2 regions of the Stenotrophomonas sp. 112478_Sma genome follow, and region 2 is predicted to be linked to the other one. Evidence: predicted binding sites of a transcription regulator. Region 2 holds the regulator's gene; the other holds the start of a gene.
The links. The regulator FliA, encoded in region 2, starts transcription of late flagellar genes. The targets are predictions, from matches to a motif close to TAAAGTTTNNCNNNCNNNGGCCGATAA.
Positions count from the first base shown of each region.

Region 1: the regulator FliA is predicted to act here: its motif matches at 12,243-12,269, upstream of ACZK08_RS12175 (methyl-accepting chemotaxis protein).

Region 1 covers NZ_CM151072.1:2,661,903-2,677,398, reverse strand. The annotation lists gene ACZK08_RS12235 (class I SAM-dependent methyltransferase) at 1-455, opposite strand, end outside; gene ACZK08_RS12230 (CDP-alcohol phosphatidyltransferase family protein) at 799-1,413, shown strand; gene phaE (class III poly(R)-hydroxyalkanoic acid synthase subunit PhaE) at 1,436-2,527, shown strand; gene phaC (class III poly(R)-hydroxyalkanoic acid synthase subunit PhaC) at 2,531-3,604, shown strand; gene ACZK08_RS12215 (YfeK family protein) at 3,637-4,008, shown strand; gene ACZK08_RS12210 (PspC domain-containing protein) at 4,073-4,276, shown strand; gene ACZK08_RS12205 (hypothetical protein) at 4,288-4,725, shown strand; gene ACZK08_RS12200 (hypothetical protein) at 5,463-5,678, shown strand; gene ACZK08_RS12195 (Tex family protein) at 5,883-8,270, shown strand; gene ACZK08_RS12190 (PAS domain S-box protein) at 8,479-10,674, shown strand; gene ACZK08_RS12185 (hypothetical protein) at 10,737-10,976, shown strand; gene ACZK08_RS12180 (DUF5694 domain-containing protein) at 10,986-12,074, opposite strand; gene ACZK08_RS12175 (methyl-accepting chemotaxis protein) at 12,500-14,335, shown strand; gene ACZK08_RS12170 (GGDEF domain-containing protein) at 14,332-15,496, opposite strand, start outside.
Region 2 covers NZ_CM151072.1:1,948,399-1,963,894, forward strand. The annotation lists gene ACZK08_RS09075 (chemotaxis protein CheA) at 225-2,234, opposite strand; gene ACZK08_RS09080 (response regulator) at 2,279-2,644, opposite strand; gene ACZK08_RS09085 (STAS domain-containing protein) at 2,641-2,949, opposite strand; gene ACZK08_RS09090 (chemotaxis protein CheW) at 3,067-4,062, opposite strand; gene ACZK08_RS09095 (ParA family protein) at 4,059-4,841, opposite strand; gene motD (flagellar motor protein MotD) at 4,846-5,859, opposite strand; gene ACZK08_RS09105 (flagellar motor protein) at 5,861-6,601, opposite strand; gene ACZK08_RS09110 (chemotaxis protein CheA) at 6,748-8,580, opposite strand; gene ACZK08_RS09115 (protein phosphatase CheZ) at 8,583-9,188, opposite strand; gene cheY (chemotaxis response regulator CheY) at 9,188-9,580, opposite strand; gene ACZK08_RS09125 (RNA polymerase sigma factor FliA) at 9,638-10,381, opposite strand; gene ACZK08_RS09130 (MinD/ParA family ATP-binding protein) at 10,378-11,265, opposite strand; gene flhF (flagellar biosynthesis GTPase FlhF) at 11,252-12,904, opposite strand; gene flhA (flagellar biosynthesis protein FlhA) at 13,050-15,155, opposite strand; gene flhB (flagellar biosynthesis protein FlhB) at 15,152-15,496, opposite strand, start outside.

The sequences.
Region 1 (15,496 bases), 710 kb from region 2:
AACGCCAGGCACAGGCGGCCGCCAGGGCGCAGCACCCGCGCCAGTTCGTCCAGCACCGGCGCCAGGTTCGGCCAGAAGTAGAGGGTGTTTACGCTCAGCGCCGCGTCCACGCAGGCATCGGTGACGGGCAGGGCGTGGGCGTCGCCATGGCGCAGTTCCGCGCGATCACCCAGGCCGGTCGAGGCCAGTCGCTGGTTGCCGGCCGCAACCATGGCGGTGGACAGTTCGATACCGAGGTAGCGGCTGTTGGCCGCTTGCAGCAGCAGGGGCGCGAACGCGCCATTGCCCGGGCCGATTTCCAGCACGCTCTCGCCTGCAGCGGTCGCGAGCAGGCGGATGGCGGCCTGGTTGAGCCCGCCATTGCTGCGGTTCATCGCGTCGGCCACGTCCAGGGCGTGGTCGCCATGGGGCATCCGCAGTTGAGCGGCCAGGGTGGCTGCGTCCAGCATCGGCATCGTCCGGTGAGGGGATCAGGACGTGGCGACGGCGGGTCCGCCGCTGACCATAGCGCCAGAGAGCCGGCTTGGGAAGGGCGGAAACCCCGCCAGAAGTGATGAGCAAATGTCCACCGTCGCAGTCGGTGAGAACGGGTTGTCCACAGGGGGTGTGGATTACGCGTGGGCAACTTTGTGGATAAGCCTCGACAGGCGCCACCCCCCTAGGCTGTCAAGATGGGTGGCGAAAAATTCACCGCTGGTGACGATGCGTGAGCGACCGGTGAAGGGGGAACGCGGGCCGTGCTGTCGCCAGCGGCTGCGCTCGCGGTAACCTGTGGTCCTTGATGCCCCGTGAGACTTCATGAAACGTCACTTCTCGATGCTGCGCGAGTTCCAGCTGGCGGACTGGTTCACCCTGGCCAACGCCTTCTGCGGCACCGGCGCGGTGTTCGCCGCCATGCGCTTCCTGCAGGATGGCGAGCGTGGCTACCTGCTGTTCGGCATGGCGTTGATCCCGCTGGCCTTCATCTTCGACGCGCTGGACGGCCGCATCGCGCGCTGGCGCAAATCCAGTTCGACGCTGGGCCGCGAGCTGGATTCGCTGTCCGACGTGATCTCCTTCGGCGTGGCCCCGGCCGCGCTGGCCTATGCCTGTGGCATGCAGGGCGGGTGGGACTGGCTGGTGCTGAGCTACTTCGTCTGCTGTGGCGTCAGCCGTCTGGCCCGCTACAACGTGACTGCCGAGGCGCTGGCCGGCGACGAGGGCAAGGTGAAGTTTTTCGAGGGCACCCCGATCCCGACCAGCCTGGTGCTGGTGATCGTGCTGGCGATCGCGGCGGGTACCGACGCGATCGGCCCGGACATCTGGCTTGGCCAATGGCAGCTGGGTCCGTGGCAGTTGCATCCGATGGTGCTGCTGTTCGCCCTGTCCGGGTCGCTGATGATCAGCAAGACCCTGCGTATTCCCAAGCCATGACGGCATCCTGCGGAGGCATGCGATGACCAGTTCGGCCCATGACGCCGGCAGCAGCGATTTCGAGACTCTGGCCCGGCAGTATTTCGGGGCTTGGGGCGATGCCCTGCGCCATGCCTCCGCCGCCGGTGCGCCGGGCAGCGGCGATGCCGGCAACTGGCAGCGCCTGTTTGACGGCTGGAGCCAGATGCTGCCCGAGCAGGGGCCGGGAGCGCCGGAGGACGCGGTGCGCCGGTTCCGCGAGCAGGCGGGCAGCTGGTACGGCACGATGCAGGAGGTCGCCAGCCGTTTCGCCGGTCGCGATGCCAGCAGCGAAGAAGTGGCACAGGCCTGGCGTGAGGCAGTGCAGGGCCAGGGGGATGGCCTGCTGCAATGGATGCTGCAGGGCGCGCGCGGCAGCACCCAGGCCGGCGGTTCGTTGCCGGAGTTCGCCAACTGGCTGCAGCAATGGCAGCTGCAGGCGGGCCCGTGGCTGCAGAGCCCCGCCTTCGGTCCCGGCCGTGAACACCAGGCGCGCTGGCAGGCCCTGCTGCGCGCGCAGGAGGATTACCAGCAGCAGTCACGCGCCTATGTCGAACAGATCCGGCAGGCGCTGGACGAGGCCTTCGAGCTGTTCGAGCAGCGGCTGGCCCAGCATGAGCAGCCCGGCAGCCAGTTGACCAGCGCGCGTGCGATGTTCGACCTGTGGATCGAGGCGGCCGAAGAGGCTTACGCCAAGGTGGCCCTGTCCGAGCCGTTCCAGCAGGTCTATGCCGACCTCGGCAACGCACAGATGCGCCTGCGCGCTGGGTTGCAGCGCGAAGTGGAGCAGGTAAGCGAGCGGATCGGCCTGCCGACCCGTTCCGAAATGGATGCCGCGCACCGTCGCATTGCCGAGCTGGAGCGCAGCCTGCGTCGCCTGCAGGCGCAGGTGACGGTGCTGGCGGGTACGGCGACGGTGGATCCGGCCGCACAGCCGGCCCCGGCCAGGGTGAAGCCTGGCACTCGCAGGGCGGCCGCGAAGAAGGCGGCGCCAACGCCGAAGGCGGCAGTCAAGAAGGCTGCAGTCAAGAAGGCTGCTGCAAAGCGTGCGCCAGCCAGGAAGGCGACCTCCCGTACTTCCTCGCGGAAAACATGACCGATGAAGGGACCTCTGGGCTTCAATGCCGATGACCTGATGCAGGAGACCCTGGCCATGCAGCGCAAGCTGATGGAAGGGCTGAAGCTGCTGCCGCAGGTGGAAGATGTCGATTACGGGGTGACCGCCCGCGAGGAAGTCTGGCGTGATGGCAAGGTGGTGCTCTATCGCTTCGTCGGCGAACAGGCACCGACCCGGCGGACGCCGCTGCTGATCGTCTACGCACTGGTCAACCGCCCCTACATGGTTGACCTGCAGGCCGATCGCTCGCTGGTGCAGAAGCTGCTGTCACTGGGGCAGGACGTGTACGTGCTGGACTGGGGCTACCCGGATCGATCCGAGCGGTTCCAGACGCTGGAGGACTACCTGCTGCGCTACATCGAGGGCGCGGTGGATGCCCTGCGCGCGCGCAGCGGCGGCCCGGTGGACCTGCTCGGCATCTGCCAGGGCGGTGTGTTCGCGCTGTGCTATGCGGCGCTGCGCCGGCAGAAGCTGGGCAAGCTGATCACCATGGTGACGCCGGTTGATTTCCACACCGCCGACAACATGCTCTCGCACTGGGCACGGCAGGTGGATGTGGACCTGCTGGTGGACACGCTGGGCAACATCCCGGCCGACCTGATGAATGCCAGTTACCTGATGCTCAAGCCGTTCCGCCTGAACGTGCAGAAGTACGTGGGCCTGCTGGACATCCTCGATGACAAGGCCGCGCTGGAGGATTTCCTGCGCATGGAGAAATGGATCTTCGATTCGCCGGATCTGGCGGGCGAGGCATTCCGCGACTTCATCAAGCAGTTCTACCAGGACAACGCGCTGGTGAACGGTACGGTGCGGATCGGCGAGGAAGCCGTGGATCTGTCGCAGGTGACCCTGCCCGTGCTGAACATCTATGCCGAACAGGACCATCTGGTGCCACCGGATGCGTCGCGCGCGATGCGGGGGCGCCTGGGCACGGAGGACTACACCGAGTCCAGTTTCCGCGGGGGGCATATTGGAATCTACGTGTCCGGACGGGCGCAGCGCGAAGTGCCAGCTACGATTGATGGCTGGTTGAAGGCCCGGGACGGGAAGGGCTAGTCTCAGGCGCTCTGGACGGGCTGGAGCCAAGGATGCTGTCGCACAAATCACTGCTGGTTGCAGCGCTGCTGCTGACCCCTGCATGGGCCCCTGCGGCCCCGGGCCCCGTAGCGCGCGGCGAAATCGCGCAGCTGATCTCCAGCCTGGACGGCTCCCAGTGCCGTTTCCAGCGCAACGGCCGCTGGTACGACGGCAGCAGTGCGCGCGCGCACCTGCAGCGCAAGTACGACTACCTGCTGAAGAAGGACCTGGTGGACAGCGCCGAGCAGTTCATCGAACGCGCCGCTACCCAGAGCAGCATGAGCGGCAAGGCCTACCGCATCCAGTGCCCCGGGCAACCGGAGCAGGCGTCGGCTGCATGGTTCAGCGCACGGCTGCAGGCGCTGCGCCAACGCACGCCGTAGACAGGGGGGCGGTGTAGAGTCGAGCCCTGTTCGACTGCTTTATGCACTGCCAGGAGGATCCGCCATGAGTACCACGCCCCGCACGTTGTCGCGCTCGCTGAACGACCGGATGATCGCCGGGGTGATGGGCGGCATCGCGCATCGCTTCGGCTGGAATTCCACGCTGCTGCGGGTGGTTTTCGTACTGGTGTCGCTGGCATCGGCGGCATTTCCCGGCATCCTGGTCTATCTGATCCTGTGGCTGCTGATTCCCAACGAGGCCGATTGAACCGTCCTGCCATGGTCCGGCCGATCTGGCTGCGTGCCTTGCAGGTGCTGGGGGCAGCCTGGACCGTTCCCAATTCGCTGATCGGCCTGGTCGGAGGCCTGGCCGGGCTGCTGGGCGGTGCGACGGTGCGCTGGAGCGGTCGTGAGTGCGCGCTGGTGTTCGATCGCTGGCCGTGGGGCCCCGGCGGCGCGATCACGCTGGGCAACGTGATCCTGCATACCGGGCATGACCTGGGCATTTCCTGCCGCACCTATGCGCATCAGGCGGGGTGGGGCGTGGAACCGCTGATCCGGCTGGATGATCACGAACGTGCGCACGTGTACCAGTACATGGTGCTGGGGCCGCTGTACCTGCCGGTGTACCTGCTGTGCGGCGGGGTGAGTGCGCGCAACCCGTTCGAGCGGGCTGCGGATCATTACGCCCGGTTCGGGCACGGCTGGTGGCCGTAGTCTGCAGCCAACGGCACAGCCCCTCGTGGGCGGCGAAGTGGGTTGCGGAAAGTCGGTCTACTGTGGGCTGGCCGGGTGGGTGGGACTGGCGGGGACGCCGTGAACCCGTCCTTGGGGGCTTAGCCGCGCCATCCATGGCGCGGATACCCCGCCAGCCCCACCCACCCGGCCGCTGACAGTTTTCTGCTGCGTCTACCGCCCACGGAAAAGAAAAAAGAAGATCAAAAGCAAAAGCAGCCTGGCCGGCTGCTTGATCGTTTCCTGTAGAGCCCGATCATGCTTGGCTCACAAGCACGCGCAGCGGGCGACCCGCTTCTGCTGTTCTTTCTTCTTTTCCGTGGGTGGCGAGGCCACGGCCATCTGACAGAGGGCGGTCGGGTTGGGTTCGCGGGGGTGTCCGCGGCATGGATGCCGCGGCCAAGCCCCCAGGGACGGGTTCACGGCGTCCCCCGCGAACCCAACCCGACCGACCAGCCCGCCGGTTCTGCATTTGGCGACAAAGCGTCGCCGCCCGCGAGGGGCTGCGCCGTTGGCGGGAATTCCCTTGGAATTCGTTAGCTGGAAGTTAAAGATCCGTAAGCATTCTGCTGCGATCCCGCCGTCATCTGCATGCAACCGATCGTCATTAGCCTGCGTGACGTTCCAGTCAGGTACAACGCGGTAAGCTCCTCTCCGATGGGCTCGCAACATCGCTCATCGAGTGCAGTACGCAGTAGCAATTTGGAGGAATACATCACATGGCAATCGTTCTCTATGTCGGTGGTAGCAAGGATGGCGAGAAGGGCGTGGTGCCCTATGGCTTCAGCAAATCGCGCGCCGACACCGCGCTGGGGCCGGAGTTCTACACCGAGCGGTTCATGGAACTGCAGGGTGTCGGCAAGGTCAGGCTGATGGCACTGGAAGGCATGCGTGACGAGATCGTCATGCAGCGCGCCGCCCGCCACTACCGCTGACCCTCGCAACACGCGGCAGGGCGCGCCCACCATCGCGCGCCCGCGCCGGCATCCCAGCCCCGGGCCAGTCCGAGCCCCCCTGCCAGGATGCCGGCGTCCAGACCGGCCACGCCGCTGAACCTCGTCTGCTGTCAATGTCTTGTCCGGCTCCGTCGCGGATTGCCAGAATGGGGTCTTCCCGTAACGCGGCACAGACCTGAAGCAATGCACGACGCCAAGAACGCCCAGAGCGCGCTCGCCCAGCAGATCGCCCAGACCATCGCCGAGGAAATCGGTGCCCAGCCCAGCCAGGTGCGCGCCGCGGTCGGCCTGCTTGACGAAGGTGCCAGCGTTCCGTTCATCGCCCGCTACCGCAAGGAAGTGACCGGTGGCCTGGACGACACCCAACTGCGCAATCTCGAAGTGCGACTCACCTACCTGCGCGAACTGGAAGACCGCCGTGCGGCGGTGCTGGCCAGCATCGACGAGCAGGGCAAGCTCAGCGACGAACTGCGCAACGACATCCTCGCCGCCGATACCAAGAGCCGGCTGGAAGACCTGTACCTGCCGTACAAGCCCAAGCGCCGTACCCGTGCGCAGATTGCCCGCGAGGCCGGCCTGGAGCCGCTGGCCGATGGACTGCTCGCCGATCCGACGCAGGACCCTCAGGCCTTCGCGGCCAGCTTTGTCGATGCTGACAAGGGCGTGGCCGATACCAAGGCGGCGCTGGAGGGCGCGCGGGCGATCCTGATGGAGCGCTGGGGGGAAGATGCCGCGCTGGTGGGCGAACTGCGCACCTGGCTGGGCGAACACGGCGTGATCCGCGCCCGCGTGGCCGAGGGCAAGGAGACCGAGGGCGCCAAGTACCGCGACTATTTCGAGCACGCCGAAGCCTTGGCGAAAATTCCCTCGCATCGCCTGCTGGCGCTGTTCCGCGCGCGTCGCGAGGAGATCCTGTACCTGGAGCTGGACCCGGGCAGCGATGCCGAGGCAGGCCATCAGTACGCAGAGGGGCGCGTGGCCCGCAAGGCCGGCATCGCCGACCAGGGCCGTGCCGCCGACCGCTGGCTGCTCGATGCCTGCCGCCTGACCTGGCGTGCCAAGCTGCACATGCACCTGCTGCTGGATCTGTTCAACCAGGCCCGCGAAAAGGCCGAAGCGGACGCGATCACCGTGTTCGGTGACAACCTGAAGGATCTGCTGCTGGCTGCGCCGGCGGGCCCGAAGACCGTGCTCGGGCTGGATCCAGGCATCCGCACCGGCTGCAAGATCGCAGTGGTCGATGCCACCGGCAAGCTGGTCGCCACCGAGACGATCTATCCGCACGAGCCCCGGCGCCAGTGGGAGCAGTCGCTGCAGACGATCAGGCAGCTGTGTACGCGGCACAACGTGGAACTGATCGCGATCGGCAACGGCACCGCCAGCCGCGAGACCGACAAGCTGGCCGGCGAAGCGATCAAGGCGGTCGGCAACCCGAAGCTGCAGAAGGTGGTGGTCAGTGAGGCCGGTGCTTCGGTGTACTCGGCTTCCGAGCTCGCAGCCAGGGAGTTCCCGGACCTGGACGTGTCGCTGCGCGGCGCGGTGTCGATCGCGCGCCGCCTGCAGGATCCGTTGGCCGAGCTGGTCAAGATCGAACCGAAGGCCATCGGCGTGGGCCAGTATCAGCATGACGTCGATCAGTACCGCCTGGCGCGCGCGCTGGACGCACGCGTGGAGGACTGCGTGAACGCGGTCGGGGTGTACGTGAACACCGCCTCGGCCGCGCTGTTGTCGCGCGTGTCCGGCCTGTCGGCGACGGTGGCCGAGAACATCGTGCGCCATCGCGATGACAATGGTCCGTTCAAGCGCCGCAAGGACCTGCTGAAAGTCGCCCGGCTGGGTGAGAAGACCTTCGAGCAGTGTGCCGGCTTCCTGCGCATTGCCGACGGCGACGAGCCGCTGGACGCGTCCGCCGTGCATCCGGAAGCCTATCCGGTGGTCGAACGCATCGTCGCCAGTACCCAGCGCCCGATCAAGGCGTTGATCGGCGATGGCAGCTTCCTGCGTGGGCTGAAGGCCGAGCAGTTCACCGATGCGACCTTCGGCGTGCCGACGGTGCGCGACATCCTCAGGGAGCTGGAAAAGCCCGGCCGTGACCCGCGCCCGGAGTTCAAGGCCGCACATTTCGCCGAGGGCGTGGAAGACATCAAGGACCTGCGCGAGGGCATGGTGCTGGAAGGCGTGGTCAGCAACGTCGCCGCGTTTGGCGCCTTTGTCGATATCGGCGTGCACCAGGACGGCCTGATCCACATTTCGGCGCTCTCCGACACCTTCGTGAAGGACCCGCGCGACGTGGTCAAGGCTGGCGATATCGTCAAGGTGAAGGTGCTTGAGGTGGATGTGCCGCGCAAGCGCATCGCGCTGACCCGGCGCCTGGACGATACCCCCGGCCAGGCCACCAGCCGCCCCGGCAGCCGTGACGAGCGTGGTCAGGGACGAGGGCCGCGGCGTGACGCAGGCGGGCCGGGCCGGAGCCCGGGGCGGGGCCAGGGCAACGGCGGTCGGCCCGCCCCCTCGGCAGCCCCGGCCAACAACGCACTGGCTGAAGCCTTCGCCCGCGCCAAGCGCAGTTGAGGAGCGTGTTCCCCGTCACGGTTGAACCGGGACGGGGGACTTGTCGATTTTCCCCGTGATTGCGCACACTTGCGCATCTGGGGAGGCGCGTGGCCGACCCGCTGTCGCTGGGGAGGACCATGACGCCAGCACGCCCCGTCCGATTCCGTGACAGCTGCAGCGGATTGCTGCGGCCCGTGCACGCCTGCGCGGGACGGAGAAGGGCTTGATGGCGGGTCAGGGCAACAACAGCAACGATCTGCTCGAACGCCGTCTGCATGCGCTGGCCGAAGAGCGTCGGCGGCTTGCGATGATCATCGAAGGCACCGCTGCCGGCACCTGGGAGTGGAACGTGCAGACCGGCGAAATGCGGGTCAACGCGCGCTGGGCCGAAATCGTCGGCTACCGGCTGGAAGAGCTGGAGCCGATCTGCCAGAAGACCTTCGCGGCACTGGTGCATCCGGACGACATCGCGCTGTCGGACACCGCGCTGCAGGAGCATTTCGATGGGCGCAGCGACAACTACGCCTGCCTGGTGCGTATGCGCCACAAGAACGGCCAGTGGATCTGGGTCCATGACCGCGGTCGCGTGTTCGAATGGGACGGTCAGGGGCGGCCGCTGTGGATGGCGGGTGCCCACGCCGACGTCACCGAGCTGCAGCAGGCACGACAGGACGCGGCCGAGAGCCGCCAGCGCCTGCAGTCGGTGGTGGACGCCTCCGACGACGTCGCGGTGATCGCGACCGATACCGATGGCACCATCACCCTGTTCAACACGGGGGCGCAGCGCCTGCTGGGTTACAGCGCCGCCGAGGTGGTCGGCCTGCGGCGGCTGGATGCCTTCCATGAGCCGGATGAGCTGAAGGCCTGGCTGCAACCGCTGGCCGACCCGCAGGGTCACCTGCCGGATGTGTTCGAGGCCCTCAGTGCGCATGCCGAAGGGCAGACCTATTCGCGGCGATGGACGCTGCTGCGCAAGGATGGACGGCAACGCCAGGTGCGGCTTTCGATCAGCCGCATGGACGGCGCCGATGGCACGCGCATCGGCTATGTCGGCATGGCCATCGATATCACCGAGATCCTGCAGGCACGTGCGGAAGCACGCATGGCGGCGGAGAAGTTCGCAGGCGCCTTCACCTCGGCTGCGCTCGGCATGGCGCTGGTTTCGCTGGAAGGGCGCTGGCTGGATGTCAATGACGCGCTGTGCCGCATCCTGGGCTATGCGCGCGAGGAGCTGCTGCAGGTCGATTTCCAGCGGCTGACCCATCCGGACGATCTGCAGGCCGATCTGGCCCTGGTGCAGGACCTGCTGGCAGGCCGGTGCAGCCATTACCACCTGGAGAAGCGCTTTCTCGATCGCAACGGCAGGGTGATCTGGACGCGGCTGTCGGTATCGCTGGTGCGCAACGAACGCGGTGAGCCGGTGCATTTCGTCTCGCAGATCCAGGACATCAGCGCACAACGCAGCAGTGAACAGCGCCTGTTTGAAAGCGAGCAGCGCAGCCGCATCACCCTCGACGCCGTCGCCGACCTGGTGCTGAGCGTCAGCCTGGAGGGCCGCATCGAATATGCCAATGCCGCTGCCGTGCGCATGCTGGCCGGCGACGGCGCACAGGCGCTGGCCGGCTACAGGGTGCAGGACGTGCTGGAACTGACCACCGAGTACGCCCCCGGCTCGATGCTGGACGTGGCAGTACTGCTGGACCCGGAAAGCAACGCGGTCGACCTGCATGCCGACCTGCTGCTGCGGCTGGGCACGGCGACGGTGCCGGTGGACCTGACCCGCGCCTGGCTGCGCGACGATGAGGGCCATGTGCGCGGTGCGGTGTGGGTGCTGCGCGACGATACCCAGCAGCGTGCACGGCAGCGCGAAGCGCGCCAGCTGGCGGAGATCGATCCGCTGACCGAACTGAGCAACCGGCGGGGGTTCGAAGTCCATCTGCAGCAGGCCATCACCCGGGTCGAGCGGACAGGCCAGGCGGCATCGCTGATGTACATCGACCTGGACCGCTTCAAGCCGGTCAACGACACCTGGGGCCACCTGGCCGGCGATGCGGTGCTGTGGGCGGTGGCCAGCGTGCTGCGCCACGGCGTGCGCGATTCGGACGTGGTGGCCCGGCTGGGCGGGGACGAGTTCGCGGTGATCCTGTCCGGCTGCACGCCGCGCCGCGCGGCGCGGATCGGCGGCGAACTGCTGCAGACCCTGGCCAGCCTCTCCATTCCCTGGGACCAGCACCGCCTGCGGGTGGGCGCCAGCATCGGTATCGCACCGCTGCTGGGCGGCATGGGGGTGGACCAGGCCGTGGCTGCGGCCGATGCGCAGTGCTACAGGGCCAAGGCAATGGGACGCAACAACGTGCAGGTGCAGGGGGAAGCCGGCGAATGGCCGGCTGAGGGCGTGGACAGCGACGCCGGTGGCGGCTGATCTCAGTCTGTGAGAGGACGGCCGCGAACACTGCGCGCACACCCACCCCGTTGGAGAACGACATGCGTTTCTGGACCCCGGATGCCCTGCGTGCCTTCGCGCCGGCAATGGTCGGCTGGTGGCTGGCGGTAGCCGCCTGCCTGCGTTTGGAGCAACTGCACGGCGATGCCCGGGCGCAGGCGCTGCTGCCCACCCTGCAGGGCGGCGTGGTGGTGCTGCTGATGCTGACCCTGGGTGCCATCGTGGCCGCCTGCGTGCTGCTGTGGCGGTCGCGGCGCGGGGATGCGCCGGCACGCTGCTAGCCCTGGCGCTCAGTCCAGCACGCTGTTGGCATCAACCAGCAGCACGTCGTGCATCTGGTTGAGGTAGGCCTCGTAGTAGCCCTTGTGCGAGGCGCCGACGAGGGTCAGCATGCGGGTGCCCGGGTGCTGGCCCAGCACCTCGCGCATGTTGGCGACCATGCGCAGGTTGCGGGTTTCCCAGTAGCCGACGTAGTTGCGGCCGAAGCCTTCTGGCGATGGTTCGACCAGGGCCGCGCCGAAATCGCTGTTGTAGACCTGGGCGATGGTGTCGGGCGCGTTGTAGTTCCGATAGAGCGCCAGCAGGCCATCCGTGCTGCCGAGTTCGGCGTGCAGGGCCGTATCGGCGGCCCGTCGTGCCTTGCTGGCGGGATTGTTCCAGGCGTTCATGATGGCTTCGCCAGCTGCCTTCTCCAGTGCCGCAGGGGTGGGCGAATCAGCGGTGTGGTCATCGACTGCCCACAGGCGTTCCAGGCCCAGGCGTGCGGCAAGCTCGGCCGCGATCAGGCTGACTTCGTTGCGTCGCACGGCGCGTTTGTCGAGGAACTGCACCAGTTGCGGTGACAGGCTGTCTGCGGCGCGACGCTCCTGCGGCGGCAGGCGCAGCCACTGCACCAGCGCAGAGCCGTTCTCACCTGCGGCCAGGAACAGTGCGGCCAGCCGGCGACGCTGTGCGTGCGTCGGTGTGGCGGGCCATGCCGCCAGCACGCGATCGACTTCGGCATTGGCCGCTGGAACATCCAGACCGGTGGCGGCCTGGGCAGGTGCAGGATCGACGCAGTAACTTCCCACGCTCTCGGCATAGCGGGCGGGATTGCGGCGCATGAAATCGCATTGCAGTCCGGACAGGTTCTCCACCGCGATCGCCGTCGGCCGCCATGCCTGCAGGCGCTGCAGCAGCGGCTCCAGCATTGCCGGCTGGAAGGTCGGGGGCAGGCCGGACAGGTGCGGTGAGCCCAGCACCAGCACTTCGTTGACGCGGCCGGCGGGCGGGCCCTTGAGCTGTGCGGGGTTGAAACTCGGCCGATAGCCTGCATCGGCGGCCAGCGCGCCGCTGCTGCACAGGCCGAGGGCGAAAAGAGCAGCCAGGCGTGAAAACATGCGATCTCCGTGTCGATGGACGGTCCGTGGTGGGCGCATCCTTGCCTGTCCACCCCCTTGCCGACAGCCCCGATGGTCATGGCAACCTTTTCGTTGCAGGCTGCATCGAGGGCGCCGTCAGGCGCTGCAGGGGGGAGGGGGCTGGACAGGGCCCGCTGCGGAGGGGCCTAAAGCCCGGAACGGAGGTGCCGATAACCTCACTGGATCCCGCTCCCGTCACCCGCTGCAGGACCCCAGGCTGCCCTGTCGGGCGGCCCGCGCAGTGTGTTCCGCCGCTCCCGGATACCGATCGCACCCGCCCCCAGATGTTCTTGCCCGTTGCTCGAGAGGTGCCTGCCGGCACCTGTAGTCCAAGCAATTGATGTTGCCGTCGGGCATCCCGCTTGACGGATCGCAGCCGCTTACCGGACACCGAGGATCAGACAATGCTCATTCCAGGCCTCACGGCGGGCGCGCAGGCGCCGGCCGAGCTGCACACCCGTTGGTCGCCGTTGCGTTCCCTGCTGGGGGCGCTGGCGGGACAGCCTCGGCCCGGCAGGGTCGACACCGACCGCGGTCATGCCGAGCTGGCCGCCCAGGTGGCCGCACTGCATCGCGTGCAGGCGGTGATCGAATTCGATCTGGATGGCACCATCCTGCAGGCCAACGACAACTTCCTGCAGGCGGTGGGTTATCGTCTGGACGAAATCCAGGGCAGGCATCATTCGCTGTTCGTCGATCCCGATCAGGCGTCCAGCGCCGAGTATCGGGACTTCTGGGCCCGGCTGGGACGTGGCGAGTTCGACGCCGGACAGTACCGACGGCTGGGCAAGGGCGGGCGCGAAATCTGGATCCAAGCCTCCTACAACCCGGTGCTGGACCCGCAGGGCCGGCCCTTCAAGGTCGTCAAGTTCGCGACCGACATCACCGCGCAGAAGCTGCAGGCCGCCGACTCGGCGGGGCAGCTTGCCGCCATCGACAAGTCGCAGGCGGTGATCGAGTTCAGCCTGGACGGGCACATCCTCTCGGCGAACGCCAACTTCCTCGCCGCCACCGGCTACAGCCTGGAAGAAGTGCGCGGCCAACACCATGCGCTGTTCGTGGAGCCCGAGCTTCGCGGCAGCCTCGAGTACCGCCGGTTCTGGGAAAAGCTCGGGCGCGGCGAGTACGACGCCGGGCAGTACCGGCGGCTCGGCAAGGGCGGCCGCGAGATCTGGATCCAGGCCTCCTACAACCCCATCCTGGATGGCAACGGCAGGCCCTTCAAGGTCGTCAAATACGCTACTGACATCACCGCGCAGGTGCATGAGAACCAGGCCATGCAGCGTGCGGTGGCGCAGACCCGGGAGGTCGTGGCGGCGGCCAAGCAGGGCGATCTGACCCGAACCGTCGCCATTGCCGACAAGAGTGGCCCCATCGCCGAGCTGTGCGATGGCGTCAACGCGCTGGTCGAAGCCATGGCGGGCATCATCGGCCAGATCAAGTTCGCTGCCGATACCATCGCGGTCGGCGCGACCGAAATCGCGCAAGGCAACAGCGACCTGTCGCAGCGCACCGAACAGCAGGCGGCCTCGCTGGAAGAAACCGCCGTGTCCATGAAGGGCCTGGCCGATACGGTGCAGCGCACGGCGGCCAATGCGCGCCAGGCAAGCCAGCTGGCCGGCGGCGCGGCGGAGGTGGCTGCGCGTGGCGGCAGCGTGGTGCACGAGGTGGTGGCGACGATGGCCTTGATCAACGCCTCCTCGCGTCGCATCGTCGACATCATCGGGGTGATTGACGGCATCGCATTCCAGACCAACATCCTGGCGCTGAACGCTGCCGTGGAGGCGGCCCGTGCCGGCGAGCACGGCCGTGGGTTCGCGGTCGTCGCCACCGAGATCCGCGAACTTTCGCAGCGCTCGGCCAGCGCCGCCAAGGAGATCAAGCAGCTGATCGACGCATCGGTGGCCAATGTCGGTGCGGGCACGGCGCAGGTGGAAAGTGCTGGCCGCACGATGGACGAGATCGTGCTCAACGTGCGCAGGGTCAGTGACCTGGTCACCGAGATCAGCAGCGCGTCGCAGCAGCAGAGCGATGACATCCAGCAGATGAACCACGCGGTGGACCTGATCGACCAGGGAACCCAGCAGAACGCGGCGCTGGTCGAGGAAGCGTCTGCCGCGGCGCGCAGCATGGAAGAACAGTCGGCCCACCTGCTGCAGACCGTCGCCGGATTCCGTGTGCAGGGGGCGGCGGGCGGCGCTGCCCTGCAGCATGGCGTGCCGACCCTGCGCGTGGTCTAGGCGCGCAGGGCAGGGGCCGCTGTACGTTCCGGCAAAGCCTCGCCGCGGACGCAGTTGCGGCCCGCGCGCTTGGCCCGGTACAGGGCCTGGTCCGCACGTTCGACCACGCTGTCCGGTTCCTGCCGAGCATCGGCAGCCAACCATGCCACGCCGATGCTGACGGTTACGCTGGACGGGCCGGACGGCAGCGCGGCGTCTTCGACCGCCACGCGGATGCGCTCGCCCATGGCCATCGCATGGGCCACGTCGGAGGAAGGCAGCGCAGCGATGAATTCCTCGCCGCCGTAGCGGGCGAGCAGGTCGTCACCGCGCTGCAGGCAGCCATCGATGATCGTGGCCACCGCCTGCAGGCGGCGATCGCCCTCCGGGTGCCCGTAGGTATCGTTGAGGCGCTTGAAGTGGTCGATGTCGATCATCAGCACCGCCAGGCCCAGGCCCTGGCGCCGCGCGCGCCGTTGGGCACCCGGCAGCGATTCATCGAAACTGCGGCGGTTGCCCAGCCCGGTCAGCGGGTCGCGCCGGGCCAGCGCTGCCAGATCGTCGCGCTGGCGCTGGATGTCCACCTGGCTCAGCACGCTGCGCAGCGCATAGCCCAGCATGGCGCCGATGAAGCCCACCGTTGCCATCGTCTGGTTCGTGCGCGCCATCAGCAATGCGACCAGCATCAGCAGAAGCGGCAGCATCAACGGCACGCTGGCCTCGACGAAACGCCGCAGGTTGCGGGGGACAGGCGGCGCGGTCCTGCGCCGCGGACTGCCGGCGATCACCGCCAGCAGCAGGAACAGGCCGCTGATGAGCAGATCTGCCCATCCGCCGTCCGGGGTCTGCGGCCGATACCGGCTGACGTACTGCTCGATCAGGAAGTAGCCGAGCAGGAACAGGGTGAGGGTGCGGAAGAAGTCGCGGCGATCTGCGTTGTCCTCGGCCAGGTAGCGGATCAGCGCGAAGCTGAACAGCAGGCTGTTCTGCGTGGTGCTGATGGCGTTCAGGCCATGCGTCCACAGCGCGGTATCCAGCTGCGCAGTCGATTGCGCGTGCGTGTAGTACAGCAGCCAGAGCAGGCCGATGATCGACAGGTCGACGCTGCGGACATGGCGGTTCCGGCTGTCGGCGCTGGCGGCCACGTAGGTCAGCGGGATGCGATAGAACACGTAAAGGATC
Region 2 (15,496 bases):
GACTTTATGGATGGGCGTCACATCCGGATGCGTAGGGACGGCGGCGCGGACGCGTTGCAGGGGCCGTGTTCCGGCCTGCACGCGGGTGGTTTCCTGCGGCGCCGTGGGCCGACGGAGTTCACGAAATGGAGCGGGAGGCGCACACTCGCCTTGCTACCGGGCTGCACACAAACGAAAGCCGCCGCCCGTGTGGGGCGGCGGCCCTGGATCACCTGCGCTCGGACTCAGGCGGCCTGCGGCACGCGCAGCGAGCGCACCAGCCCACCGATGTCGACGATCAGTGCAACGCGGCCATCGCCGAGGATGGTGGCGCCGGACACGCCGCCGATACGCCGGTAGTTGTTCTCGATGTTCTTGACCACGACCTGCTGCTGACCGACCAGTTCGTCCACTTCCAGTGCGATCTTCTGCCCGTCGCCTTCCACCACCACCACCAGCGATTCGCTGCCGGGCATGCGGGCGCCGTACCCGTAGTACTCGCTGAGGGACAGGATCGGCAGGTACTCGCCACGCACGCGCAGCACGCGCCCTTCGCCGGCCATGCTGCGGATGTCCTCCGGCTGCGGCTGCAGGGCTTCCAGCACATAGGCCAGCGGCAGGATCAACGTCTCGCCCGCCACCGCCACGGTCATGCCGTCGAGGATGGCCAGGGTCAGCGGCAGCCGGATCAGGGTACGCGTTCCAGTGCCCAGGCTGCTTTCGATCTGTACTTCACCGCCCAGCGCCTGGATGTTGCGACGGACGACGTCCATGCCCACGCCGCGCCCGGAGAGATCGGTGACGGCGTCGGCGGTGGAGAAGCCCGGCTGGAAGATCAGGTCCCAGACCTGCGAGTCGGTGGGATTGTCGGGCACGCTCAGGCCGCGTTCGGCCGCCTTGGCGAGGATCCTGGCGCGATCCAGGCCGCGTCCGTCGTCGCTGACTTCGATGACGATGTGGCCTCCCTGGTGCGACGCCGCCAGGGTGATGGTGCCGGTCTCGTCCTTGCCTGCGCCCTTGCGCACGTCCGGCATTTCCAGCCCGTGGTCGATGGAGTTGCGGACCAGGTGGACGAGCGGATCGGCGATCTTCTCGATCAGGCCCTTGTCCAGTTCGGTGCCTTCACCGATGGTGCGCAGGCGGACCTGCTTGCCGAGGCGGGTGGAGAGGTCGCGGACCAGGCGCGGGAAGCGGCGGAACACGGCGTCGACCGGCAGCATGCGCACGCCGATGACGGCTTCCTGCAGGTCGCGGGTGTTGCGTTCGAGCTGATCCAGGCCGGCGAACAGGCTCTCGGCAAGCACCGGATCCAGCGCATGCGAGACCTGCTTGAGCATGGCCTGGGTGATGACCAGTTCACCGACCAGATTGATCAGCGCGTCCACCTTGTCGACACTGACGCGGATCGAGGTTTCCGCATCCTGGCTGGTGCCAGGGGTGCCACTGGCGGCAGGGGCGGCGGCAACGGGGGGTACTGCAGCAACGGGCGTGGAAGGGGCGTTGGCTGTTGTATCGGGGGCGCGGGTGGCCAGGCTCGGCGGCGCGGCCGGACGGATGTCCAGTTCGCAGTCGTCCAGCACCCACGCAAAGGTGTCTTCGATCTTGCTGCGCGGCACCTTGCCGACCAGGCCGAGGTCCCACGCAAGATGGGCTTCGAGAGGGTCAAGCTGGGCGAAGCCGGGCAGGCGTTCGAGCCGCGCAGCGACCTGCAGCGAGCCGAGATGTTCCAGTTCGCGGATGATGCGCAGCGGATCATTGCCGCTCATGAACAGTGAGGGCGCGGGGGTGAAGCCGATCTGCCAGGCTTCGGGCGTATCGTCCACCGGTGCTGCGGCGGCAGCCGCGGCCGGGGCGCTGGCTGCCGGCTGGCCGGACAGCACTGCCTCCAGCCGCGCCTTCACCGCGGCGACGGCCGCCGGATCGGCCGCCTGGCCGTGCTCGGCCTCGCGCAGCAGGGCGCGCAGCACATCCACGGACGACAGCATCGCATCGACCGCGTGGCCTTCCAGCGCGCGCTTGCCGGCGCGCAGCTCGTCCAGCAGCGTTTCCAGTACGTGGGTGAGCGCGGCGATGGCATCGAAGCCGAACGTACCGGCACCGCCCTTGATGGAGTGGGCGGCGCGGAACACCGAGTTGATGATCTCCGCGTCCTGCTGCCCCGACTCCAGGGCCAGCAGGCCGGCCTCCATCGCGTCGAGGCCTTCGCGGCTCTCTTCGAAGAAGGTGGCGTGGAAGCGTTGCAGGTCCATGCTCATGCAGTGGTGATCCGGAAGCGAAGAAGGGGAACGGTGCGGGGCGATCAGCCCAGCACTTTCTGCACGGTGGCGACCAGCTGTTCCGGGTTGAACGGCTTGACCAGCCAGCCGGTGGCGCCGGCGGCCTTGCCTTCGGACTTCTTGTCGGCGGCGGACTCGGTGGTCAGCATCAGCAGCGGCGTGAACTTGTAGTCCGGCAGCTGGCGCAGCTCGCGGATCAGCGCGATGCCGTCCATGTTCGGCATGTTGACGTCGGTGACCACCGCGTTGAAGCGCTGTCCCTTCGCGCGGCCGAGCGCGACCGCGCCGTCTTCAGCTTCTTCGACGGCAAAACCGGCCGAGGTGAGGGCGAAGGACACCATCTGGCGCATCGACGCCGAATCGTCCACCACCAAGATACGTGCGCTCATGCAGCGTTCTCCACAGATTTCAGGTTGTCATGGGGTACGTCCAGGCCCAGGGCCTGGGTGACGCCCAGCAGGCGCGCGGCGTCACGGAAGGTTGCAGTGCAACCGTGGAAGCCGGTGTCCAGGCCCGCCTCGCGGCGTGCCTGCACGAATGCACACAGCACCTGCACGGCGGCGGTGTGGACGCGGCCGACCTGGCTTGCATCCAGGGTCAGCTCGCCAACCTGCGCTACCAGCGGGGCGAGGCGGTTCTTGAGCTCGGTGCTGGTCTCGATGCCGAGATCCTCACCCAGTTCGACAGTGCTCATCGTTGCTCCGGACAAACGGTTCCGTCATCCATATCGGCACCCGCCAGGGGTTCTTTAGGGGGCGGTGAGGCCCTGCGTGCCCGTTCCGACGGGCCCGGGCAACGCGTGGACCCCGCCTCAGTTGAGCAGGCGGGTGGCGTCGAGCAGGATCATCGGCCGTTGGCTGACGCGGGCCACACCACGGAAGAGGTCGTTGGAGATCTGGCAGATGCGGGCGGTATCCGGTGGCTCGATCTGCGAATCAGTGAGATTGGCGACGTCTTCCACGGCCGAGACGCGCAGGCCGATGGTCTCGCCGTCTTCCTCCAGCACCACGATGCGGGTCTGTGCGTCGTCCTCGGCCGCCGCTGCGCCCAGGTGCAGCCCAAGGTCCATCACGGGCACCACCTGGCCGCGCAGGTTCATGATCCCCAGCATCGCCGGCGCAGTGCCGCGCAGCGGCAGCAGGGGTACCGGCAGTACCACTTCCTGCACTTTCAGCAGTTCCAGTGCATAGGCCTGGCTGCCACAGCGCATCCGCAGCCAGCGCGAGGTGCGCTCGTTCGCGCGGCGGTGCTGCGGATGCGGGCTGTTGGCGGGTCGATGGGCCTGCGCCTGCAGTTCCTGCCAGCTGGCAGGGCGGCTGGCGGCGGGTGCTTCGAGGGCGACACGCGGCGGTGCAGCCGCTACCGGCGGCGCAGCGGCGGGTGCCGGGGGCACGATCCGCGCGGGCGCCACCGGATCCACCCCTTCGCCGCTGGCGGCGGCCTCGAAGGCAGCCTGCAGCGCGGGGCTGTCGGTGTGGGCCAGCAACGGGCTTTCCGCGCCGTCGGTCTCGTAGATCACCTCATCGGGCAGATCGTCCCAGGTCGGCTGGCGTTCGGCAGATGCCGGTGCAGAGGACTGGCTGGCGGCCTCGAAGGCGGCCGCCAGAGCGGCGTCATCCACGGGCACCACGTCGCTGCTGCCGGTTTCGTAGATGACCTCTGCCGGCAGGTCGTCCCAGGTCGGCTCGCGTTCGGCGATCGCCGCCGGAAGCGCCGTGTTGCCTGCATCGGGGCTGGCCGCCACCGGGGCGATCGCTTCGCCCAGCAGCTCGTCCAGATAGTCGTCCAGCACACCGGTGGTGTTCATGCGGCTTGCTCCAGCGCGCGCGCATCCTCGCCAAGGATCCAGTTCAGCGCGCGACGGTAGGCCGCGAGCCCGCGGCCGGGATAGTCCTCGCCGACGCTCGGCAGGGTCAGGCCGGCCGCGTTGCTGACCCGCGTGTCGATCGGAATCGCATCCTCCCAGACGCGTGCGCCGTGACGGTCCTGCATGCTGCGCAGTGATTCGTTGCCGGTGCGGGTGCGGCGGTCGAACAGGGTGGGCAGGATCGAGATCGGCAGCGGGCGCCGGCGCGAGCGCTCGACCATCTCACCGGTGCGCACCATGCCGTCCAGCCCGTGCAGTGCCAGCGGCTCGGCCTGCGTCGGAATGATCAGGCGGTCCGCTGCCGCGAGCGCATTGATCATCAGCAGGCCGAGTGTGGGCGCGCAGTCCAGCAGGATGTAGTCGTGCTGGCCCTGGTGCCGTGCCAGCGCGTTCTGCAGCGCCAGGCCAAGGCCCGGCTGGTTGGCGCTGCGGCGCTCCAGCGTGGCCAGTGCCGGCTGTGCACAGACGTAGTCCAGGCCGCTGACGCTGCTGGTGTGGCAAAGGCTGGACAGCTCGGCCGGAGGTGCGCCGAACAGCTCAAGTACGCCGGTCGGTGGCGGGTCCACCGGCACGCCGAAGGCGCGGCTGAGCGAGGCGTGGGGATCAAGATCGATCAGCAGCACGCGATGGCCCTGCGTGGCCAGGTTGCGGCCGAGGGCCAGGGTGGTCGTCGTCTTGCCGACTCCGCCCTTCTGGTTGGCGACTGCCCAGATGCGCATGGGTTTACTCCTTCATTGCCGGGGGAGCGGCGGCGCCGACACGGCTGCCAGCCGGCACCGGTGGCAACTGCACCGGTGCGATGGGGGACGGGGAGGGCACTGTGGCGGGCGTTGCCGCAGGCCCGGCGGACGGGTCGGCCGCGCCGTTGGCGGCGTTCAGGCGCTGGCCCAGCGGGTCGACCGAGTGCGAGGTGTCGGCCAGGATGATGACCATCACCCTGCGGTTGCGGTTGCGACCCTGCGCACTGTCGTTGTCCTCGCGCGGGCGGAACTGGCCGTAGCCGACCATGGCCAGACGCGAAGGCTGCAGGCCCTGGTTGGCGAACAGGTGGACCACGCTGGCGGCCCGCGCGGCCGACAGTTCCCAGTTGGAGGGGAAGGTGGCGGTGGCGATCGGCACATTGTCGGTGTGGCCTTCCACCCGCACGCTGTTGGGTACGTCGCGCAGCACACCGGCCAGGCTGGACAGCGTCCCGCGCGCGTGCACGTCCAGCGCCGCCGAGCCGGTCGGGAACAGGATGTCGCTGTTGATCTCCACTTCGATCCACAACTCGGTGCGGCGCACGCTGATCATGCCGCGCTCGATCAGCGGCGACAGCGCGGCGGTCAACCGGTCGGCGATGCTGCTGAGCTGGCGCTCGGCACGGGCGATCTGCTGCTGGTCGTGCACCGAGACCGGCATGCGCATCTGCGAGGCCATGGCCGGCAGCAGGGTAGGGTCGTGCGAGGGTGCCGGTGCGGACGGGCCGATCTTGGTGCCGGACTTGATCACCGAAGGACTGTCCCAGCCGCCCCCCTGCACCTGCTTGTTGCCGACCTGCACCGGATTGATGGTGCGCGGCGCGCCACCAAAGGCATCGGTGAGCGCATCGGCCATGATCCGGTACTTGCCTTCGTTGATCGAGGAGATCGCATACATCACCACGAAGAAGGCCAGCAGCAGCGTCATCAGATCGGCATAGGGGATCGCCCATGCTTCATGGTTGGCGTGCTCTTCGTGGTGTCTGCGGCGGGCCATGTCAGTGCAGGAAGCCGGACAGGTTGGTTTCGATGTTCCGCGGGTTCTCGCCCTGCGCGATCGAGATCAGGCCTTCGATGACCATCTCGCGGTCGCGGCTGTTGTGGGCGATCACCCCCTTCAGCTTGGCGGCGATCGGCAGGAACAGCAGGTTGGCCGACGCGATGCCGTAGATGGTGGCGGTGAAGGCGGCGGCGATGCCATGCCCCAGCTTGCTGGGGTCGGCCAGGTTCTTCATGACGGCGATCAGGCCCAGCACCGCACCGATGATGCCCAGCGTCGGCGCATAGATGCCCATGCCCTCGAAGACCTTGGCAGCGGCCTGGTCACGGTGTTCCTGGCTGCCCAGCTCGATCTCCAGCATGTGCCGGATCGATTCGGGCTCGACGCCGTCGACCAGCAGCTGCAGGCCTTTGCGCAGGAACGGATCCTGCTGCGCTTCCACCTGCGCTTCCAGGCCCAGCAGGCCCTGGCGGCGGGCGATGTTGCTCCACTCGACGATCTGCTGGATCAGCTCGCGACGATCGCTGTGCGGCGGGCGCACGACCCAGCGCACGATCCGGAAGGCATGCCTGAATACGGCGGGTGCGGTGTGCAGCAGGATCGCGGCGATGGTGCCGACGATGACGATCACGAACGCCGCAGGCGACCACAGGGACGCCAGTCCGGCGCCCTTGAGGATGCTGCCGCCGACCAGCGAGGCCAGGGCGAGAAAGAGTCCGATGAGGCTGAGTCTATCCATGGGTCCGGTATCGGCGTGTGTGAATGGGACTTGAGACACCGGTCGATCGCGTACAGACGGTAGTCACAGTTTCTGGTTCGCCGGGCATGGCCCGGCGCTATCGCGCGAGGCCGTTTCCGGTAGCGCCGGGCCATGCCCGGCGAGCGTCATCGCAGGCCATCCACGTCGAGGATGAGGGCCATCCGGCCATCACCGATCAGCGTCGCACCGGCGTAGCCGCGCAGGCCGCGCAGGGCCTTCGGCAATGGCTTGATGACCACTTCCTCGCGCCCACGGACCTGGTCCACGACCAGGCCGAAGCGCGCCTCGCCGGCCTGCAGCACCACGATGGTGAGCAGCGCCGAGGCGGCGGGCGTCACATCCAGCCACTGGCGCAGATCGACCAGCGGCAGGGTGTGCGAGCGACGATCCAGCACCGCCCGGCCATCGAACCAGCCCAGCGAGGTGCGCGGTGCATGCAGCACTTCCATCACGCGCGCCAGCGGCAGCGCATAGACGTCCTCGCCGGCCTGCACCAGCAGGGTTGGCAGGATCGCCAGGGTCAGCGGCACGCGGATCAGGAAGCGGCTGCCCCGGCCCAGTTCCGACTGGATCTGGATCTGCCCACTGAGCTCGCGGATGCGCGACTGCACCACATCCATGCCGACGCCGCGGCCGGAGATGTCGGTCACCTGCTGCTTGGTGGAGAAGCCGGGCAGGAACACCAGGTGCAGGCATTCCTCGCTGCTCAGCCGGGCCGCCGCCTCCGGGTCGATCAAGCCCTTTTCGCGTGCTTTCGCGCGCAGTTTTTCCGGATCGATGCCGGCGCCATCGTCCTGCACCTCGATGCTGACGTAGTCGCCTTCCTGCTGGGCCGACAGACGCACGTGGCCCATGCGTGGTTTGCCCTGTGCTTCGCGCAGATCGGGCATCTCCACACCGTGGTCGATGGCGTTGCGGACCAGGTGCACCAGCGGGTCGGCCAGGGCCTCGACCAGGTTGCGGTCAAGCTCGGTTTCGGCGCCGACCAGCTCCAGGTCCACTTCCTTCTTCAGCGAGCGGGCGACATCGCGGGCGACCTTGGGGAAGCGCGAGAACACCTTGCCGACCGGTTGCATGCGCGTGCGCATCACTGCCGACTGCAGGCGCGCGGTGGCGATGTCCAGGGTCGACACGGCGCGGTCCAGTTCCTCGTCGCGCAGGCGCGCACGCAGGGTCTTGAGCCGGTTGCGCGACAGCACCAGCTCGCCGATCAGGTTGACGATCGCATCCAGCCGCTTGGTATCCACGCGCACGGTGTGCTCGGCCTCGGCCACCGGCTTGTTGGCCGCGGGCTTGGCAGCGGCGGCCGCGGGGCGCGGTGCGGGCAGTGCAGGCGCAGGCGCCGGCGGAGCAGCCACGGGTTTGGCGCCGGGGGCGGCGCCGCCGTGCAGCTGGTCCAGCAGGGCTTCGAACTCATCCTCGCTGATCAGGCCATCGTCGGCCTTGGCCGGCGTCGCCACCGCGGTGGGGGCGTTGCTGCCGTGCAGCTGATCGAGCAGGGCCTCGAACTCGTCGTCGGTGATCAGGTCACCGGCAGCGGGCGCGGCTGCTGCGGGAGCGGCGGCGGCCGGCGCAGCAGCGCCGTGCACGTCGAACTGGGCGATCAGGTCCGGCGGGGCATAGCCGGGTTCGTTGCCGGAAGACACGGCATCCAGCATCGATTGCAGGTAGTCCAGTGATTGCTGTGCGGCATCGAAGTGATGCGGCTGCAGCACCGCCTGGCCAGCGCGGGCGGCGCCCAGTGCCTCTTCGGCGGCATGGCACAGCTCGACCATGGCGGTGATGCCGAGGAAGCCGGCGCCGCCCTTGAGCGTGTGATAGCCACGGAACACGGCGTTGAGCTGGTCGGCGTCCTGCGGCGCCTGTTCCAGCGACACCAGCTGTTCGCCGAGGCGATCCAGGATTTCCTGTGCCTCGATGATGAAATCGGCGGTGATGTCGTCGGATACCGCGCTCATGCTTACAGTCCCAGGTCCGACAACAGGTCGTCGGCGTCGTTCTGAGAGACCGCGTGGCGGTCCAGTCCCTTCAGTGCCGGTCCGGCCAGCGCCGGATCGGTGCGATGCTGCTCCGGTGGCAGGCCCAGCGCGCCAAAGCCTTCGTGCACGCGGCGGACGATGCCGACCACGCGACGGATGATCTGTCCGGTCAGGTCCTGATAGCTCTGGGTCAGGGCAATCTCGGTCAGGTTGTGGCGGATGCGTTCCAGCTGCGCATCCTGCCCCGGCTGCAGGCCTTCGGCGCGCAGCTGTTCGGTGAGGCTGCGGCACTCTTCGGCCAGGTCCAGGGTGCGGTGCGTGGCCTGTTCGGTCATCGCCACCACATGGTCCAGGCGCGCGCAGGCGTCGTCCAGCTCGCCCGCCTCGCTGGGGACGGTCGGCAGTTCGCCCAGGGCCTGGCCCAGTTCGCGGGCCAGCCGTGACAGGCCGCTCATCATCGGCTGCGTGCGTGCGGCCACCAGGGCGTCGATGCGCTGGCGCCAGGCGCTCTCGTCGCCGGATTCGAGCGCGTCGAGGGCTTCCTGCAGGCGCAGGGCGAGGGCGTTCTTGTCGACCGTGGCGTCCATCAGGCGCTGGCCGCCAGGCGTTCGAAGATCTTGCCCAGTTTCTCTTCCAGCGTCTGCGCGGTGAACGGCTTGATGATGTAGCCGTTCACGCCGCTCTGCGCCGCTTCGATGATCTGCTCGCGCTTGGCCTCGGCGGTGACCATCAGGACCGGCAGGGTCTTGAGCTTGGCATCGGCGCGGATCGCCTTGAGCAGCTCGATGCCGGTCATCACCGGCATGTTCCAGTCGGTGACCACGAAGTCGAACGGCTGGCTCTGCAGCATCGACAGTGCGGCATGCCCGTCCTCGGCTTCGGCGGTGTTGGTGAAGCCCAGATCGCCCAGCAGATTCTTGACGATGCGGCGCATGGTCGAGAAGTCGTCGACGATCAGGATGCGCATGTTCTTGTTCAAAGCGGAGTTCCTTTGTTGTTCAGTCGCCCGCGGTGGCCGTGGCCGCCGCAGGCATGTTCATTCTTCAAGCCCGGCATCCGCGGCCTCGAAGATCTTCAGCCGGCCGCGCAGGCGCAGCACGGCCTGGCCGTGGATCTGGCAGACGCGCGATTCGCTCACGCCGAGCACCGCGCCGATCTCCTTCAGGTTCAGCTCCTGCTCGTAGTACAGCGAGAGCACCAGCTGTTCGCGCTCGGGCAGATGGCCGATGGCCTTGCCCAGTTCGCGGCCGAACTCGCCACGTTCCAGGACCTGCTGCGGTGTCGGTCCGCCCTGGGCGACGGTGTCCAGTTCGCCCTGGTCTTCGATGCGCGATTCCAGGCTCAGCACCTGGCCGCGCGAGGCGTCCTCCATCAGCCGCAGGTATTCGGGCAGTGGCATGTCCATGGCCGCCGCCACCTCGGTGGCACTGGCTGCACGGCCCGTGGTCTGCTCCAGGCGGCGGATGGTGGCGGCCGCATCGCGGGCGCGCCGATGCACCGAGCGCGGTACCCAGTCGCCGCGGCGGATCTCGTCGATCATCGAGCCGCGGATGCGGATCGAGGCATAGGTCTCGAACGAGGCACCCTGGTCGGCGTCGTAGCTGCGCGAGGCTTCGATCAGGCCCATCATGCCGGCCTGGATCAGGTCGTCCACTTCGACGCTGGCCGGCAGGCGTGCGGCCAGGTGATGGGCGATGCGCCGCACCAGGTCCGAGTGCTGGGCGATGACCTCGGTCGCCGCCGAGCGCTGGACTTCCCTGTACTGGGCCGCGCCTTTCATGCTGCCACCCCGCGTTGCTTGAGGATGCGCTCGAGGAAGAATTCAACGCCACCGCGTGGCTCGGTGGGGGCCTGCCAGCGGGCGGTGCGACGGGCGATCTCGGTGATCGCCAGCGCCGCCGGGCTGGATGGATAGGCCTTCACCACCGGCTGCTGGCGCTGCACCGACAGGCGCAGCCAGTCATCCTGCGGCACGCAGCCCAGGTAGTTCAGCGAGACATCGGCAAGGAACTTCTCGCAGACCCGGGTCAGCTTTTCATACAGTACGCGGCCCTCGTTGGGGTCGCGCACCATGTTGGCCACCACCTGGATGCGGTCCACGCCGCGCTCGCGCGACAGCACCTTGATCAGTGCGTAGGCGTCGGTGATCGAGGCCGGCTCGTCGCAGACCACGACAACGGTGTCCTGTGCGGCCTGGCAGAAGGTCAGTACGCCGTCGGTGATGCCGGCGGCGGTGTCCACCACCATGATGTCCAGCTCGCGTTCCAGTTCGGAGAACACGTTCACCAGGCCGATGTGCTCGGCCGGGGCCAGCTCGGCCATGTGCCGCCGACCGGACGCGGCCGGCACCACCAGCACGCCGTTCGGACCTTCGACGATCACGTCTTCCAGCGAGCAGCGGCCGGCGACCAGATCCGCCAGGGTGTGGGTGGGATTCAGGCCCAGGATCACGTCGATGTTGGCCAGGCCCAGGTCGGCGTCGAGCAGCAGCGTGCGCTTGCCCATGCCGGCCAGCGCCACGGCCAGGTTGGCCGAGACGTTGGTCTTGCCGACGCCGCCCTTGCCACCGGTCACGGCGATGGTGCGCACAGGGCCGAGCGGCTCGCTGCGGGTGGCCGACAGCGGGAAGGTCTTGGTCAGCTTGGCGTACTCACGCGACGGCATGGTTCAACTCCGGGTTGCAGGGCATATCGGCCGCTCGGCGCAAATCTTCAAGGCGAAGTACGAGATTGGCCGCGCTGGCCCGGTGCAGGTCGTCCGGAACGTCCTGGCCATCGGTCACCCAGGTGATCGGCAGCGCGTGGTCCACCGCGACCGACAGGGCGTTGCCGAAGCGGCCGGTCTCATCCAGCTTGCTCAGCACCAGGCCCTGCAGGTTGGCCGCGCCGAAGCGGCGCACCACCTCGTCCATGTCGCCGAAGCTGGTATTGGCCGGCAACACCAGCAGGGTGCGGACCTGGCGGGCGGCACGCAGCCACTGCAGCTGGGCGGCCAGGGCGCGGTCGCGCGGGCCCAGGCCGGCGGTATCGATCAGCACCAGCTTGTAGTCCTTCAGGCGCTCCAGCAGCTGGTCCAGGTCGGTACCGCTGTTGGCTTCATGCACCGCGATGCCGAGCTGGCGGCCATAGCCGTACAGCTGCTCGCGGGCACCGATGCGCAGCGTGTCGGTGGTGACCAGGGCCACATCGCGCGGCGCGTGCTTCTCGGCGAAGCGCGAGGCGAGCTTGGCGATGGTGGTGGTCTTGCCGGCCCCGGTTGGACCGACCAGAGCGATCACGCCGCCTTCTTCCAGCGGATCGACCGGCGCGATCGGCAGCCTGCGCGAGATCAGGCCCAGCATCAGCCCGCGGCCCCGGTGGGCTTCGGTTTCCAGCGGTATCTGCATGGCCACATCGCGGGCCAGCCCGGCATCGAATCCGTACTCGTCCATCAGGTCCAGGGCGGTCGCCCGCACCGGGCAGCCGCGCAGGCGCTCGTCGGTGAAGCGGTTCATCTCGCGCTCGATGACCTGGCGCATGCCGGCCACTTCGTGGCGCAGCTGGCGGATCTCGGCATCGTCCTGTGCAACCACCGTCAGTACCGGCGCCGGGGCAAGGAGCGGCGCCGGGGCCGGCGCGGTCTCCGCTTCAGCGGCAGCGGCAGGGGCTGGCGTGGTCTCGGCAACGTCCTGCGCGTACGGCGGCTCGGGGTGCACGGACTCGGCCTGCGCAGTGGCCGCAGCGGTGATCGGCAGCGGCGGCGGCAGCACTGCCGGCGCGGGGGATTCGTGATGCTCGTCCTGCGGCGGGTCGATCAGGAAACGGGCGCGGTTGGCGGGCGCCGGTGCGGGAGCCACGACGGCGCTCGCGAACGGCGCGAAGATCTGCTCCGGCAGTGCCGGATCGTTGACGGTGGCACGCGCCAGGGTGGCAGCGAAGCCGGAACTGCCGCGGGTGGGCACGATCTCGTCCGCACTGTCCAGGGTGCGGCCGGTGGCACCGACGGCCGCGCGGGCGAGGGCGGCCACGGCCGATGTGGTGGCCGTCACCGGCTGCTGGGCTGGTGTCGCGGAGCGGCGACGGGTGACCGCGGCGATCACTGCATCCGCGGCGGTGCGCGGTTTCGGCGGCGGCGGAGCCACGTCGCGCCGCGAGGCTTCCAGCGCGCGTTGCACCGCGCTCTCGTCATAGTTGGCTGCGGCGACGATCTCGACGCCTTCCTCGATCCGGCGGTTGGACAGGATCACAGCATCGGGACCATGTTCCTTGCGCACCAGGTTCATGGCCGAGCGCATGTCGGCGGCGACGAATCGTTTGATTTTCATGCTGTGGTCACGGGACGGGGACGGCGGGGTGGGGGTGGGAGAACGCGGGTGGTCGGTGGTCTGCACGGAACGAGTTCCCCTTGGCATCTGTCTGTTGCGGTGGTTCGAAGGTGGTGTCTGTTTTCTGACGCATCGGTGGGCGGCGTCAGCTGATCGTTCCGACCAGCTTCAGGCGCTTGTCCTCCGGCACTTCGCTGTACGCCAGTACCGACAGCGACGGAACGCTGTGACGGACCAGGCGTGCCAACGCGGCACGTACCGGGCCGGGAACCAGCACGACCGCGGGCTCGTTGCGGGCTTCCTGCTTGCTGACACATTCGGCCAGACTCTGATGCAGTCGCTCGGCAAGCCCGGGTTCCAGCGCGGCGCCGTTGCCCTGCGTGGACTCCTGCAAGACGCGTTCCAATTGCGGGTTGAGGGTGAACACCGGCAGCTCCGCCGACATTCCGGCGATCTCCTGCACGATGAAGCGGCCGAGCGCGGTGCGCACTGCGGCGGTGAGCGTGGCCGGGTCCTGGCTGGACGGCGCGTGCTCCACCAGTGCTTCGGCGATCTTGCGCAGCTGGCGGATCGGAATGCGTTCCACCAGCAGGTTCTGCAGCACCCGCACCACGGCCGACAACGGCAGCGCCTTGGGCGTCAGATCTTCGACGAGCTTGGGTGCGCTCTTGGCGAGGTTGGCCAGCAGGTGCTGCACCTCTTCGTGGCCCAGCAGCTCCGGCGCATGCTCGCGGATCAGGTGGGAAAGATGGGTGGCGACCACGGTGGCCGGGTCGACCACGGTGTAGCCCATGGTTTCGGCCTGGGCGCGCTGGTGCGGCTGGATCCAGGTAGCGTCCAGGCCGAAGGCGGGATCCTTGCCGGCGATGCCGTCCAGCGGGCCGAGCGCACTGCCGGGGTCCAGCGCCAGTTCGCGGTCGGGATGGATCTCGGCGGTTGCCACCGGCACGCCATGCACCAGCACGCGGTAGCCGTTGGCCGGCAGTTCCAGGTTGTCGCGGATGTGCACGGATGGAATCAGGAATCCCACGTCCTGGGTCAGCTTGCGCCGCACGCCCTTGATGCGTGCCATGAGTTCGCCGCCCTGATTGCTGTCCACCAGCGGAATCAGCCGGTAACCGACCTCCAGCCCCAGCGGGTCGACCGGGCGCAGTTCGTCCCAGCTCAGTTCTGCGGTGGGGGCCGGCGCCGCCGGTCGGCCCAGCGCACTGACCGCGCCGGGGTCGCTGCCGGCAGCGTCGCTCGGGGCCGGGGCCTGTCCCTTCCGGTACAGCTTCCAGGCGATGAAGCCGAGAATGGAGGCAAGCGTCAGGAAAGCGACGTTGGGCATGCCGGGCACCAGGCCGACCAGGCCGATGATGCCGGCCGTGATGGCCAGGGCACGGTACTGGCCGAACACCTGGCCGGTCATCGCCTGTGCCATGTCCTGCGAGCGCGAGGCACGGGTGACCAGCATCGCCACTGCGCTGGAAACCAGCAGGGCCGGCAGCTGCGCCACCAGACCGTCACCGATGGACAGCAGGGTGTAGGTCGCAGCGGCATCGCCGAACGGCATGCCATGCTGCAGCACGCCCACGGCGAGGCCACCGAGCATGTTGATGAACAGGATCAGGATGCCGGCAATCGCATCACCCCGGATGAACTTGCTGGCGCCGTCCATCGCGCCATAGAAGTCGGCTTCCTCGCGGACCTCCTCGCGGCGCAGCTTGGCTTCTTCGCGCGTCAGCAGGCCGGCGTTGAGATCGGCATCGATGGCCATCTGCTTGCCGGGCATGGCGTCGAGGATGAAGCGCGCGGTCACTTCCGAGACACGGCCGGCGCCCTTGGTGATGACCACGAAGTTGATGATGGTCAGGATGGCGAACACCACGATGCCGACCGCATAGTTGCCGCCGATCACGAATTCACCGAACGCCGCGATGACCTTGCCGGCCGCGTCGTGGCCATTCTGGCCATTGAGCAGGATGACGCGGGTGGAGGCCACGTTCAGTGCCAGCCGCAGCATGGTGGTGACCAGCAGCACGATCGGGAAGATGGTGAAATCCAGCGGGCGCTTCACGTACACCACCGCCAACAGCACCATCAGCGAGATGGCGATGTTGAAGGTGAACAGCGCATCGAGCACGGGCGCCGCCAGCGGCACCACCACCATCGCCAGCAGCGCCAGCACGATCAGCGGTGCGCCGAGGCCTTGGCGGATCATCTCCAGCAGCCGGCGGGTGTTGAATCCGGACGAGGCCTGCGCGCTCATGCCCGGCCTCCCTTGCCGAATTCATCCACCTCGATGTGCGGGGCGCCCGGCATCGGGCCGGTGCGCCAGGCGCGCAGCTGGTAGACGTAGGACAGGACCTGGGCCACGGCCGAATACAGTCTCACGGGGATTTCCTTTCCGAGTTGGCCTTCCCGATACAAGGCGCGTGCCAAAGGCGGGGCGGAGACGATGGCGACCTTGTTGCCATCGGCGACTTCACGGATGCGCAGGGCGGTCTCGTCCACGCCCAGCGCCACCACGGTGGGCGCGTTCATGGCGCCGCCCTCGTACTTCAGGGCCACGGCGTAGTGGGTCGGGTTGACCACCACCACGTCCGCGGT